One region of the Kumtagia sp. genome, then DNA from elsewhere that is predicted to be linked to it. Evidence: predicted binding sites of a transcription regulator. Region 1 holds the regulator's gene; the other holds the start of a gene.
What was found. The regulator LexA, encoded in region 1, represses DNA repair genes until DNA is damaged. The targets are predictions, from matches to a motif close to TGTTCNNNNTGTGTTCNG.

Region 1 (7,040 bases):
GAGCGCGGCCCAGGCGCCGGCCAGCACCGTGCGCGGGCGCTCGCCGAGCAGCGCCACCGCCTTTTCGTCCATTGCCAGCGGCCGCTGCGCGAACAGGTAAGTAGCGCTGTCCGCCAGTTCGACCAGCGTCTTGGCGCGCTCCTTCAATCCCGGCATTGCCGCCAGCAGCTTTGCCTTCTGCGTTTCGTCGATCCCGGCCGCGAGCGGGCCCGAGGTCGCCAGATGGGGCAGGGTGGCGACCAGTGCCCCGGTCAGCTCCGCGTCATCCATCCGGCGCATATAGAGGCCGTTCAGCGCCTCCAGCTTCTGGAAGTCGAAGCGCGCCGCACCGCGGTTGACGTCCTCGATCTCGAACCAGCGGACCATGTCGCCGATCGACATGACCTCGTCGTCGCCATGGCTCCAGCCGAGCCGCGCCAGGTAATTGAGCAGCGCCGCAGGCAGGTAGCCCATGGCGCGGTATGCCTCGACGCCGAGGGCGCCGTGCCGCTTCGACAGTTTTGCGCCGTCGGCCCCATGGATCAGCGGGATATGCGCCATGACCGGTACCTCCCAGCCCATGGCGTCGTAGATGACCGTCTGGCGGGCGGCGTTGGTCAGGTGGTCGTCGCCGCGGATGATGTGGGTGACGCCCATGTCGTGATCGTCGACCACCACGGCATGCATATAGGTCGGCACGCCGTCGGAGCGCAAGATGATGAAGTCGTCGAGATCCTTGTTGGGAAAGCGCACATCGCCCTGCACCCGGTCGCGCACGACAGTCTCGCCGTCGCGCGGCGCCTTGATGCGGATCGCCCCCTTGACGCCGGCAGGCGCCTCCGAGGAATCGGCGTCGCGCCAGCGGCCCTCATAACGCGGCGGCCGGCCCTCGGCGCGCGCCTTCTCGCGCATGGCCTCCAGCTCGGCCGGCGTCTCGTAGGCGTAATAGGCCTTGCCCTTGGCCACCAGCTCCTCGGCCACCTCGCGGTGGCGCTGCGCGCGGCCGAATTGCGAGATCGGCTCGCCCTCCCAGGTGAGGCCGAGCCAGGTCAGCCCGTCGAGGATCGCCGCCGTCGCCGACTCCGTCGAGCGCTCGCGGTCGGTGTCCTCGATCCTGAGCAGCATCGTGCCGCCGGTGTGGCGGGCATAGAGCCAGTTGAACAGCGCCGTGCGGGCTCCGCCGATATGCAGATAGCCGGTGGGCGAGGGGGCGAAACGGGTGACGACGGGCTTGGACATCGGCCTCTCGGCAATGCGCTGCCGCCGCCCGGCAGTCCCGTGCGGCGGATGCGTGGAAATCGGTCGGCGTTCATGTAGCATAGAAGGTCGGGGGCGCAAGGCCGGAGAAAGCCGGCAGGCTTACCTTGGCGCCGGGGTGGAGCCATGGCGGACACATCCGGGGGCGACTGGGACGAGCGGCTTCTGCTGCGCGGCGCAAGCCAGCCGCCGCAGGAGGTGGCCGCGGTCGCACCTTTTCCGCGCCTTCCCGTCAACTCGCGGCCGACCGGACGACCATTCCTCATCATCGCCGGTAAGGCACGGACGGCGCTTCCGATGGCATTCCATGCCGCGGAATCGGCCGCCACGCTCGAGGTCGAACGAGGAACCCTCTTTCTGCTCGTGCCCGTCTTCCTCGCCGTTGGTGCGCTCCTCTATTTCCAGATTCCCTTTGAGCCCGACGGCCGCCTTTTGCTGGCCGCGACGGCGACCTTGATCGCGGCGATGACGTTCGGCCCTCGTGCCGCCGCATGGCGGCTGCCCGTCCTTGCGGTGCTGCTGGTCTGCCTCGGCGCGCTGTTGGGAAAGGTAGAGACCTGGCGCGCCGGGACGGCCATGCTCGGTGGCGAAGTCGCCACGCGCGTCAATGGCTATGTGACTGGTCTCGACCGGCTGGCCAATGGCCGGGTGCGCCTGACGATCGACGTCGCGTCGACCGAGCGCCCGCAGTTGCGCTACGCGCCGCAGCGTATCCGCGCCACGGCGCGCAAGCTGCCCGAAGGTGTCGCGGTGGGCTCGACGGTGAGCGGCCTGGTGCGGCTGCGCCCGCCGTCGGGACCGGTGCGGCCCGGCAGCTACGACTTCTCCTTCGAAAGCTATTTCGACGGGATCGGCGCGAGCGGCTTCTTCATGAGCGGGCCGGAGCTTGTCTCCCCGCGGACCGCGAGCCTGGCCGGGCGGTTCACGGCAGCGCTGGAGAACATCCGCAACCGGATTGCCGAACGAGTCCGCCAGCGGGTCGCGGGGGCGGAAGGGGAGATTGCCGCGGCGCTGATGGTCGGCGTGCGCGCCGGCATCCCGGACGAGACCAGCGAGGCGCTGCGGCGCACCGGGCTCTATCATGTGATTTCGATCTCAGGCCTGCACATGGCGCTGGTCGCCGGCGTCGTCATCGGGGCGCTGCGCGCGGGGATGGCCCTGTTTCCGGGATTCGCGTCGCGGCGGCCGGTGAAGAAATACGCCGCCGCGGGCGGCCTGGCGGCGGTCGCCGGCTACCTCGCCATCTCCGGCGGCGAGGTCGCGGCGCAGCGCAGCTTCCTGATGCTGGCTGTGATGCTCGTGGCCGTGCTGTGCGACCGCGCGGCGCTGACCATGCGCAATCTCGCCATCTCTGCGATCATCGTGCTCGTGCTCACGCCGCACGAAGTGGTCGGCCCGAGCTTCCAGATGTCCTTCGCCGCGACCGCGGCGCTGGTCGCTGCCTATGCTTGGTGGAGCGAGCGGCGCAACGCGGAGGCGGGGACCATGTCGGCGCAGCGATCGTTCGCGGCCATGGCGCTGCGCCGGACCGTCGGGATAGCCGTCGGGCTGTTCGTTACCTCGCTGGTCGCCGGCCTCGCCACCACGGCCTACGGCGCCTACCACTTCCAGCGCATCGCCCCGCTCAGCCTCGGCGCCAACCTGGTGGCCATGCCGATCGTCTCGGTGGTGGTGATGCCGGCGGCGGTCCTTGCCGCCGCGGCGATGCCGTTCGGATTGGACGGACCTTTCCTCGATCTGATGGGCAAGGGGATTTCCGCGATGGTGGCGGTGGCCGAGTGGTTTTCACGGCGCTCGCCGGTGGATGCGGTCGGCCTGATCTCGGTTGGTTCCGTGCTGCTGCTGACGCTCGCCCTGGTGATTGCCACGGTCGCCACCACATGGCTGAGGCTGGCGGCACTTCCCTTCGCCCTTGCCGGCCTGCTGACGCTCGACAATGTCGGCCCGCCGGATGTCCTGGTTTCCGAGGACGGCGCCCTGGTCGGACTGCTCGACGCGCAAGACGGGCTTGCCGTCAACCGAACGCGCGCCAACGCGTTCACTGCCCAGAACTGGCAGCGGGCTCTCGAGGGAAGGGCGGTGCACAAACCACAACGCATCGTCGAGCGGCCTGGGCCGACCGCCGACAAGCGCGAGACCGGCGGAAACCGGCCACGGCAGGGCGACCCGATCGACGATGTCCCGCCGGCCGCCGCACGGAACGAAAAAACGGCCGGAAGCGAGACGGACGGGCCAACCCTCGAATCGATCGCGCTTGCCGCCCGCGACGGCGGCGGCTTCCTGTGCGGGCCTGCCGGTTGCGCCGCGCGCCTTATGTCGGGGGCGGTCGTCGTCCACACCGCAGATGCGGAGGAGGCCCGGCGCGCCTGCGCCTTCGCTGCCGTCATCGTGCTCGACGACGCGGCCGTTCCGCTGAAATGCGCCGATGAAAGACTTGCGGTGGTGACGAGGCGCGACCTTGCGCGCTCGGGGAGCGCCGCCGTTTTTCTCACGCCCGGCGCGGGACCGCCGCAAATCGACTTCGCCATCGGCCTGCCGGAGCGGCCATGGCACGGCCATCGCGTCTTCTCACGCGAAGCACGCGGGCTGCCGCCCTATCGCCGGGGCAAGCAGGGCAAGCCGCAGGACCCACTGGCACCCGCCGGAACGGACGTGCCTGCGAGGGCAGCAACGGATAGCCGAGCTGCCACTGCCGACAGCGATGGCGTGGACCGCGTCCCGATCGTTCCCGATTCCTCGCCCAAACCGTCGTCCGGTGCCGATGCCGGGGAGACCTCCGGCCGGCCCTGAGGTCCGCCCGCCGAAAAATCAGTAACGCCGGATCAGGCCGACCAGCTTGCCCTGGACCCGTACGCGGTCCGGCCCGTAGATGCGCGTCTCATAGGCGGGGTTGGCCGCCTCCAGCGCAATGGAGGCGCCCTTGCGGCGGAAACGCTTCAGCGTCGCCTCCTCGTCGTCGACCAGCGCCACCACGATCTCGCCGGGGTTGGCGGTGTTGGCATTGCGGATGATCACCGTGTCGCCGTCGAGGATGCCGGCCTCGATCATCGAGTCGCCCTTGACCTCCAGCGCATAGTGCTCGCCGCCCGACAGCATTTCCGGAGGGATCATGATGGAATGCGTGCGATGCTGGATGGCGTCGATCGGCACGCCGGCGGCGATGCGGCCCATGACCGGGACGGAGACGCCGGGGCCGGCCTCGTCGTCGTTGCTGGCGACGGGCGCCCGCGCCGGCTCGGCGGGACGCTTGCCGAGGCTGCCTTCGATGACGCTGGGCGAGAATTTTCGCGCGGGAGCGAGCCCTGGCGCGATCGTATCGGGCAGGCGGATCACCTCCAGCGCGCGAGCCCGGTTGGGCAGGCGGCGAATGAAGCCGCGCTCCTCGAGCGCGGTGATCAGACGGTGGATGCCGGATTTCGACGCCAGGTCGAGCGCCTCCTTCATCTCGTCGAAGGAGGGAGGAATGCCGGACTCCTTCAGCCTCTCATGGATGAAGAGCAGGAGTTCGTATTGCTTGCGCGTCAGCATCTTGGCCCCATCCGGAATCGCGTCAAAACAAAACCAGAACAAACACTATCTGTTCCATTTGTGTTCCGCAACCGCTAAATGTCGGGTTAACGGACCGCGACAGGGGCACGATGGCTGAAAAATATTATGTTTCGGCGTCTTGTCGGTGCCTACACCGCACGGCAAGCAGAAAGCGTGGTAAAACGCCCCATTACTTCCGGCAAAGACGGCGGGGGCCGTCGAAAGGCTGGAACGTGCAGTCGGACGGCGTGAAGCTGCGATAGGCCCTGGCGCAGGCAACGACGTTGCAATCGGGGCGGGCCGGCGTCCCGGCAACCGAGGACGTGGTGATCCCGTCGATGCCGGCACTGTCTTGCGGCGGCGGAGGGACCGAAACCATCGACGCCAAATGCAACCGTCCGGCCGGCTGGCTGTCGAACACCCCGATGCTGGCCGCATAAAGCGCCAACGCCGTGGCTGCTACGACAGTCGCCAGGGAGAATACGACGGCTCCGCCGATCTCCGGTCCATCGTTCTGTGACCTTCGGTAACGCACCTGCGACCAACTGTCATCGGCACGCGGCAGTTCCACCGCTCGTAAACAATTGATGCCGTCGCGTGACCCGGGAGCGGACCGATGGGCCATCGGCCAGAAATCCCGGAAATGGGGCATCTTTCCGGGCGAGCGATCAATGCCAGCCGGGATGGCATTTCCATGCGGGCCGTATCGATTTTCGGAAGGAGTGGCTCCCCGGGCCGGATTCGAACCAGCGACCAACCGGTTAACAGCCGGTTGCTCTACCGCTGAGCTACCGGGGAACAGGTGCTCGTTCAGCAACGCGGCTGGCTATAGCAAACCCGTTTCGGCTTTGCAAAGCGCCGTTGGGCATTTTTTTGATCGATTTGCTGTCCTATGTGAACGGCGGAGCACGCGGAATCGGGGAATGCGGCTGGCGGAGGCCGTCGCGACCGAAGACTGCGACGCAAAACGAGACGGTCGATGGACGGAAAACCGCAGCACAAGGAAAGGCACCGGCAGGCGCATCGGACGATCTCCGTTTTTGGTCGCGAGCTACGCATGCCGAAGTCGCGCCCCTTGCGGATCGCGATCGGCGTCCTGCTCATCGTCGGCGGCGTGCTCGGCTTCCTGCCGATACTGGGCTTCTGGATGGTCCCGCTCGGGCTGCTGGTGCTTTCCTACGAGTTCGCCTCCGTGCGCCGTGTGCGTCGCCGTGGTGCGGTCTGGTGGGGGCGGCGGCGACGGCCTTGAGCGGAATTCCGACAGAGCCTGACCCGGCACGGGCTCGAATCACCGCGACGGTCGCGGGTCACGGTCGGCCGGCGCGGTTTCCTTGCCCAGCCGGCGACCCGGTCACGCCCTCTCAAGCCGCTGCTCGGGAGGGCTTTCCCGGACGAATCCAGCGGCGGATGCGGATTTAATCAGGTGATGCGAAAAAAACACGTCGGCCACCCCGTTTCGCGGAATGATGTGAAAGGGACGCTTTCCCTGCAGCGCTGTCACTTGACCCGGCCCGGTCGGTTAACCTATTGAGCAGGCACAGAACGCATGGCGGTCTGGCCTCGTGGCGGAGTGGTTACGCAGAGGACTGCAAATCCTTGCACCCCGGTTCGATTCCGGGCGAGGCCTCCATCGCTTTCGGCGCCCCGCCTGCGTCGACGCCGTGCGTTTCGATGAATATGCGCCCCGCGGCGCTAGGAACGGACCGGTTCGACATGGAAGCAGACTACGCCCAGCGCCGGATACGGATGGTCGACGGCCAGCTGCGCACAACCGACGTGAACAACCAGGCGCTGCTCGCCGCCATGCTCACGGTGCCGCGCGAGGAGTTTCTCGACAAAGCCAAGCGCAACCTCGCCTATATCGACGAGGACGTGGAGGTCGCTCCCGCGCAGGGCGGCAATCCTCCGCGCTACCTCATGGAGCCGTCGCCCTTCGCCAAGCTGGTGCAGCTTTGCGACATCGCGCCGTCGGATTTCGTGCTCGATATCGGCTGCGGCACCGGCTATTCGGCCGCGGTGCTGTCGCGGCTCGCCAGTTCCGTCATCGCCCTCGAAGCCGATTCGATGCTCGCCGATCTGGCGTCCGAGAATCTCACGCGGCTGGGTTTCGACAATGTCGCGGTCGTGCGCGGCCCGCTGCCGGAAGGCTACGGCGCCGAAGCGCCCTACGATGCGATCCTGGTCGGCGGATCGGTCGACCAACTGCCCGAGGCGCTGTTCGCGCAGCTCAGGGAAGGCGGGCGGCTGGTCGCGGTCGAAGGCCGCGGCAACGCCGG
Region 2 (7,040 bases), on a different contig from region 1:
TACCCGTGCCGTGCGGGGCGTCAGGCCTCCGCCTTGCCCGTCACCTTCAGCGCGAAGGCATAGTTATAGGCGATCTCCTCCAGCCGCGAGAAACGCCCGGAGGCGCCGCCGTGGCCGGCATCCATGTTGATCCGCATCAGCACCGGCTGGTCGCCGCTGTTCAGCTTGCGCAGCCGCGCCACCCATTTCGCCGGCTCCCAGTAGGTCACGCGCGGATCGGTAAGTCCCGCTACCGCGAGGATCGGCGGATAGGATTTGGCTTCGACATTGTCATACGGCGAATAGGCGGCGATCGTCCGGTAGTCGTCCGCCGACAGGATCGGATTGCCCCATTCGGGCCATTCCGGCGGAGTCAGCGGCAACGTGTCGTCCAGCATGGTGTTGAGCACGTCGACGAAGGGAACCTCGGCGATGATGCCGCCGAATGCCTCCGGCGCCATGTTAGCGATGGCGCCCATCAGCATGCCCCCGGCCGATCCGCCCTGGGCGACGATGCGGTCATGCGCGGTATAGTTTTCCGCGACCAGATGTTTCGCGGCGGCGATGAAGTCGAGAAACGTGTTGATCTTCTTGGCCCGCTTGCCGTCCTCGTACCAGGCAAAACCCTTGTCCTTGCCGCCGCGGGTATGGGCGATGGCGTAGACGAAGCCTCTGTCGGCCAGCGACAGGCAGTTGGTGTTGAAGGATGCCGGGATGGCGATGCCGTAGGCGCCGTAGCCGTAGAGCAGGCAGGGTGCGCTGCCGTCGATCGGCGTGTCGCGGTGGTGGATGAGCGAGACCGGCACCAGCTCGCCGTCATGCGAGGGGGCCATCAGCCGGCGCGTCACATAGTGCTCGGGGTCGTGACCGGAGGGAACCTCCTGCGTCTTCAGGAGTATCCGCTGGCGCGTGCGCATGTCGTAGTCGAAGACCTGACCGGGCGTCGTCATCGACGAATAGGAGAAGCGCACGATGTCGGTGTCGTATTCGTAGGAACCGGCGAGTCCGAGCGAATAGGCCTCCTCGGCGAAGGCGATCACATGCTCGCTGCCGTCCGCCCGGTCGCGGATGACGATGCGCGGCAGGCTGTCCTTGCGCTCCAGCCGCACGACGAAATCCTTGAAGCCGATGACCGACAGGATCAGCCGGCCCGGCTCGTGCGGGACGAATTCCTGCCAGTTCTCGCGGCGCGGGTCGTCGACGGGCGCGGTCACGATCTTGAAGTCCTTGGCGCCGTCGGCATTGGTGAGGATGAAGAAGACGTCGCCGCCTTCCTCGAGGTCGTATTGCAGACCGGTCTCGCGCGCCGCCACCAGCTTCGGCTCGGCGTCGGGCCGGGCGGCCGGCAGGATGCGGTATTCGGAGGTCTCGTGGTCGTTGATGCCGATCAGGATCCACCGGTTGTCGCGTGTGCCGCCGACATTCATGAAAAAGCCCGGATCGGTTTCCTCGTAGATCAGCCGGTCCTCGACGGTTCCTGTGCCAAGCCGATGGTACAGAACCTTCGACGGGCGATGGTTCTGATCGAGCCTGGTATAAAAGAAGCCGGTGTCGCCGGCGTCCCAGACACCGGAGCCGGCAGTGTCGGGAATGGTGTCGGCAAGGTCGGTGCCGGTCGACAGATCGCGCGTCTTCAGCGTGAAGAACTCGGAGCCCTTGTCGTCATAACCCCAGATGAGCCGCCGGTGGTCGGAGGAATGATCGATGCCGCCCAGGTGGAAATAGGCCTTGCCCTCGGCCTCGCGGTCGCCGTCGAGAATGATGTCTTCCGCGCCGCCGTCGCGGGGCGTGCGGAAGAAGCGCGGCTGTTCCCCGCCCTTCTTGTAGAAGGAGCCGTAGGCGTAGGGCCCGTCCTTCATAGGCACCGATGAATCGTCTTCCTTGATGCGGCCCTTCATCTCCTCGAACAGCCTTCCGCGCAGCGCCTCGGTGTCGGCCATCAGCGCCCGCTGGTAGGCGTTTTCGGCATCGAGATGCGTGCGGATGGCCGGGTCGAGCAGCGACGGATCGCGGAACACTTCCTGCCAGTTGGCGGCGCGCAGCCAGGCGAATTCATCCGTGCGTGTGATGCCGTGGCGGGTGTCGCTCGACGGATGCTCGGCCGTCGGCGGTGCCATAACGGATGGAAAGGGCTTCTGCTTCATTGGATCTCACGCAAGATTTACTGTGAATGGCGTATGAATCGCCCGCTCGGCGAGCATTCAGGGACGAGGCGGTAGAGTTCCGCCCATTGACGCCGGTATAACGGAGGAGATCGATGACGAACACCCTTGTGACGAGAATGGCGGCCGCGATCCTGCTGACAGCCGCGACCACTTCGACGGCGGCAACCTTTGCGGCTTTCCAGGTGAACGGGCTCGCATTCGGCGATACGCTGAATGTGCGGAAGTATCCGTCCAACCAGTCTCAGAAGCAGGCCGCCTACCCGAACGGGACGGTGCTGCAGATGACCGGAAAATGCACCGGCGGGCTCGACCTGTTCGACATCGCCGGCCAGCCGAGATGGAAGCAGGAGCAGGCGGTGCGCTACCGCTGGTGCCAAGTCTGGCACGATCCGGCCCGCAACGGCGAGTTCGTCACCGGCTGGGTCTATGGCCGCTACATCACGCCGCATCGACCCTGACAATCGTCCGGCATGAAGTTCATCAGGAAAGGAATGCAAAACGGCTTGTTTCGCCACGCCGGCGGCCGCTGGTCGTACCAGAAGCGGCATCCTGGCCAATATCTGTGGAAGGCTGGACCAACCCGGTTAGTGATGCGGGCTCAAAATTTCGTGGACGGTTCAAGCGAAATTGGCCTCGGGCCTCGGCCAGTGCAACAGATTTCTGCTGAACATTGTGAATGACTGAATTTATCTCCAATAAAACCGCATCTTTGTATTGACTTGACTTGCAACGTGTCCCATCTAGTCGTGTCGACACGACTCGTGATCAACACGTTGGTGTCAAATCTGGCGTAGCCCTGCATCCTCCAAGCTAAGACGGGGCGCGTGTTCTCACACTCTTGGGGCCCGAAAACAATGGATATCGTGGATACCACTGCGAAGAGCAGTGAAATGCTGATCGAACTGACCGCGGACGTGGTTGCTGCCTATGTGAGCAACAATCCCGTGCCGGTTGGTGAACTTCCCAACCTCATCGCGGACGTTCACGCCGCGCTAGGGCGCGTCGGAACGCCGGCTGAGCAGCCGCCGGTCGACAAGCAGAAGCCGGCCGTCAATCCGAAACGTTCGGTGCATGACGACTACATCGTCTGCCTGGAAGACGGAAAGAAGTTCAAGTCGCTGAAGCGGCACCTGATGACTCACTACAATTTGACGCCCGAGCAGTATCGAGAGAAGTGGAATCTCGATCCGTCTTATCCGATGGTGGCGCCGAACTATGCCACTGCCCGGTCGCAACTGGCAAAGAAGATGGGTCTCGGCCGCAAGAAAAAGGTTGCGGCGCGCTAAGTCCCCGGGCCGCTTCGGCGGTTCGGCCATCTCGTTTCGTCAACGGCGCCCCCTGGGGCGCCGTTTTGCTTTGCGCTGGCGCTCGGCCGGCGGGACGGCGTCGATCCCGCGGAGCCGGTCGGCCGCCTGCTTCAGCGCGATATGCCGGTTGAGGTCGTAGGCCCAGTGGCCGGCAAGGCCCTTCATCCTTTCGCGCTCCAGCATCCGGGCGATCCGGCCCAGAGCTGCGGCGCGCCTGGGCAAATCCGCCTTCATCACATCCACGAGGTCGATGCCGCAGAGGCATTGCAGCGCCACCAATTGTGCCGCGCTCGCCCGCGCCTCGACGCCGGCGGCCAGGAAGTCGCGGATTTCGTCTTTCAGGGACATCGTTCTTTTCCCGCTTGTTGAGAGGGAAAAGCCTACCGGCGCCGTTCCGAAGGGGGACAAAATTGGCTGCCGAATACCGGCGCGAAACGAGAAAACGTAATCTTTTCAATCCTCGCAACCGGAAATATGGGTCTATCGGTTCGCTTTTTGTTCACAGCCATCCTCCTGCTTGGTATAAGAAGATATTCCTATGGAGGGTGTGGTGCAGGCTCGGACGGCATTCGCGATCAAGATGACGGAGAGGGAGTGGACGGCCGACGCGAGCGCCGATCCGCCGGCGACGGGGCGCCGCGAGGAACGGATCATGGAGGTTTGCGAGGCGATGATCGATGTCTGTGCCGCGCTCTACAGCGTTCCCAGCAAGGAGATGCGGCGGACGGGCCGCCCGGTCGCGGATGTCGGACGCGTCCGGCAGATCGCCATGTATGTCACGCATGTCGCGCTGGGGATCAGCATGCCGGAGGTCGGGCGGGGCTTCGCCCGCGATCGAACCACGGTGCGGCATGCCTGCCACCTGATCGAGGACATGCGCGACGACATCGACTTCGACCGCGCCGTGGCGATGACCGAACGGGTGGCGTTGGCGGCGTTCAAGGCAAGGCTGGAGGTTTAGGAATGTCCGCAGGCATGGACAAGGCGGCCGCCCGCGCGCTCGCCCTGCTGTCGGCCGGGCCGGCGCTGGTCGAGCCGGCGGCGAGCGACGGCTTTCTGCTGCTGCGCAACGGAAGCGGCACGATCGCCGTCGACAGGGCTGTCCTGGAGCAGATGGCCGGCAGTGGCGCGATCGTCAGGAAGGGCAAACAACTGTCGGCGACTCCGGCCGGCCTGAAGGCGGCGTTGCGCGAAAACGCTCCGGACGGCTTCCGCCGCCAGCATCGCGACGTCGCACGGGTGAGCCTGGAAGACGGGACGGGCGCCGTGTCGGCCGAGATCAACCTCGCCGAGTCGCCGCTGGGGCAACTGATGCGGCGCAAGGACAAGGACGGCCGGCCGTTCCTATCGCGCGCCGAGTTCGAGGCGGGCGAGCGCCTGCGCAGCGATTACACGCGCGGGCAGATCATGCCGCGGCTGGGCGCCAACTGGGAGGCGAGCGTGTCGGCCGGACGGCGCGACGGCAGCGGCGGGATGGCCGATCTCACCGACGCAGCACTTGCCGCCAGGCAGCGGGTCGACCGCGCGCTGAAGGCGGTCGGGCCGGAGCTGTCGGGGCTGCTGGTCGACGTCTGCTGCTTCCTGAAGGGGCTGGAGACGGTGGAACGCGAGCGCGCCTGGCCGGCCCGCTCGGCCAAGATGCTGCTCAAGACGGCGCTAGGCATCCTCGCCCGGCACTATCACCCGCCGCGCGAAGGGGCGGTCCGGCCGTCGGTGCTCCACTGGGGCGCCGAGGATTATCGGCCGGAACTGCGGTGAGGGTCAGACGTTTTCGGCGAGCGCGACCTGGGCATCCTGCTTGATGCGCTTGACCATGGAGCGCAGGCCGTTGGCGCGCTGCGGCGTCAGGTGCTCGTCGAGGCCGAGCGAGCGCATCAGGCCCTCGGCGTCCTCGGCCATGATCTCGCTGGCGCGGCGGCCCGAGAACAGCGCGAGCATGATCGCCACCAGCCCGCGCACGATATGGGCGTCGGAATCGCCGAGGAAGGTGATGACCGGATCGGCCCCGTCGCCTCGATCGGACACCAGCCAGACCTGGCTGACGCAGCCCGGCACCTTGTGCTCGGCGTCGCGCGCCTCCTCGGGAAAGGCAGGCAGCGCCTCGCCGAGCTCGATGACGTAGCGATACTTGTCCTCCCAATCTTCGAGGAAGGCGAAGTCGTCGCGTATGCTTTCAATGGTCGCGCTCATCATGCCGCATATAGGCGCCGCATGCCGTGGCGTCACGGAAAAAGCGCAAAAGGCGCGGCGGCGTTCAGGGTTTTGGAGCGGCGGCCGGCAGCGGCACGGGCTCGGCGGCAGGGACGACCTTGTCGGCGTCCTCGATCAGGCGCTCGATGCCGCCCGTCAGAGTGCTGGTGTCGGTCGACGCGGCGGTTTCGGCGAAATTCTCGTCGAGCATCTGATAGGCGATGCGCGCGGCCTCGCGCGCCCGCAGCCCCACCGTGTTGAGCGCCGACTTGCCGACCTCGCAGACTTCCGGCTTGCGCTCGCACAGGCCGGACAGGTCCGACACCGCCTCGCGCGCGGCGAAGAAGGTCTCGATGGGGCCGACGCGCTCGCTGGCCGCATCCCCGCCGCCCACGTCGAAAGGGATGACGAGCAGGACAAGAGAGAACCAGAATGCCGTACGCAGAAGAAAGCCCATGGGAGCGTCCCCGATTCGTCCGCCGGACCGACCGGCATTCGGCCCGACCAGCGCAGGCACGATGGCATGCACCTGCCAAGAAGCGCTTGCCGGGAAGGATGGCATTTTCAGCGTGTTTGAAAGGAATTCTAAACGGTCCAAAACGCGTCCAATTCGCATCAAATCCGATGCATTCCGGCAAGCTTCCGGTAACCATTCAATGCCTTGAAAAGAAACGGCTTTAGGCGGACGGCAGGAAGCTGCGGAGCGTTCGGCGCCGGCGGCCGAGGCGAAGCGGTCGAAAACCCTCCGTTTACTATGGAGCGAATTCCTCGACGTTTCGGCGGGGCTCGCCGGGTTTTCCCCCCGCCGGCCGTCCAGGCGGAGACCTCTTTTATTCATTCCTTAAAGGCTCGGTGCGAGGGTCCAACCAATCAAGATCGATCCGCCAAGCGGACTGTGCCGGATGCGTTTGAGTTGAGTGTGTTTGTGATCAGATATGCCGAACTGATCCGGGCCGTGGCCGCCGGGTGCGACCGGCTGGTGCATGCGTTCGTCATCGATGAAGCGGCGCGCGCCGAGCAGCGCCGCCTGATCGGCATGCTGATCGCCGGTCCGTTCCTGCTGTCGGCGGCGGCCTGGACGCTGCTGCCCGCCGGCCTCGGCCTTGCCCATACCTTCGGTTTCATCAGCGCCTCCTTCTGCGCCTCGGCCCTTAGCGTGCTCGCGGTCACGGCGCGTCGGGACGCCCGGCTGGTCCTGACCGTGGCGCTGGTGCTCGCCGCCGTGCAGATCGCCGTGCTGATCGCCGCGGCCGGCGGCCTGCGGTCGCCGGCAAGCCTCATTGCCTGCGCCTTGCCCGTCGAGGCGTGGCTGACCTTCCGGACCCGGCGCGCGCTCGGCCGCGGCGCCGCGGCCATGGCGGCGGCGCTCGTGCTGCCGGCCGTGATGACCGGCCCGTTC

Region 2: AC5JDC_RS04370 (cytoplasmic protein) is a predicted target of LexA. The motif match lies at 3,937-3,954, and genes of this name have one in related genera.

Annotation. Positions count from the first base shown of each region.
Region 1 covers NZ_JCACER010000096.1:34,534-41,573, forward strand. Annotated here, with positions in the region: gene gltX (glutamate--tRNA ligase) at 1-1,218, opposite strand, end outside; gene AC5JDC_RS24400 (ComEC/Rec2 family competence protein) at 1,363-4,026, shown strand; gene lexA (transcriptional repressor LexA) at 4,045-4,764, opposite strand; gene AC5JDC_RS24410 (BA14K family protein) at 4,955-5,389, opposite strand; tRNA gene AC5JDC_RS24415 (tRNA-Asn) at 5,488-5,562, opposite strand; gene AC5JDC_RS24420 (hypothetical protein) at 5,744-6,013, shown strand; tRNA gene AC5JDC_RS24425 (tRNA-Cys) at 6,321-6,394, shown strand; gene AC5JDC_RS24430 (protein-L-isoaspartate O-methyltransferase family protein) at 6,478-7,040, shown strand, end outside.
Region 2 covers NZ_JCACER010000010.1:18,958-25,997, reverse strand. Annotated here, with positions in the region: gene AC5JDC_RS04385 (S9 family peptidase) at 21-2,123, opposite strand; gene AC5JDC_RS04380 (SH3 domain-containing protein) at 2,237-2,602, shown strand; gene AC5JDC_RS04375 (Ros/MucR family transcriptional regulator) at 2,999-3,430, shown strand; gene AC5JDC_RS04370 (cytoplasmic protein) at 3,470-3,799, opposite strand; gene AC5JDC_RS04365 (helix-turn-helix domain-containing protein) at 4,002-4,412, shown strand; gene AC5JDC_RS04360 (DUF6456 domain-containing protein) at 4,415-5,209, shown strand; gene AC5JDC_RS04355 (SufE family protein) at 5,213-5,641, opposite strand; gene AC5JDC_RS04350 (DUF5330 domain-containing protein) at 5,706-6,098, opposite strand; gene AC5JDC_RS04345 (sensor histidine kinase) at 6,561-7,040, shown strand, end outside.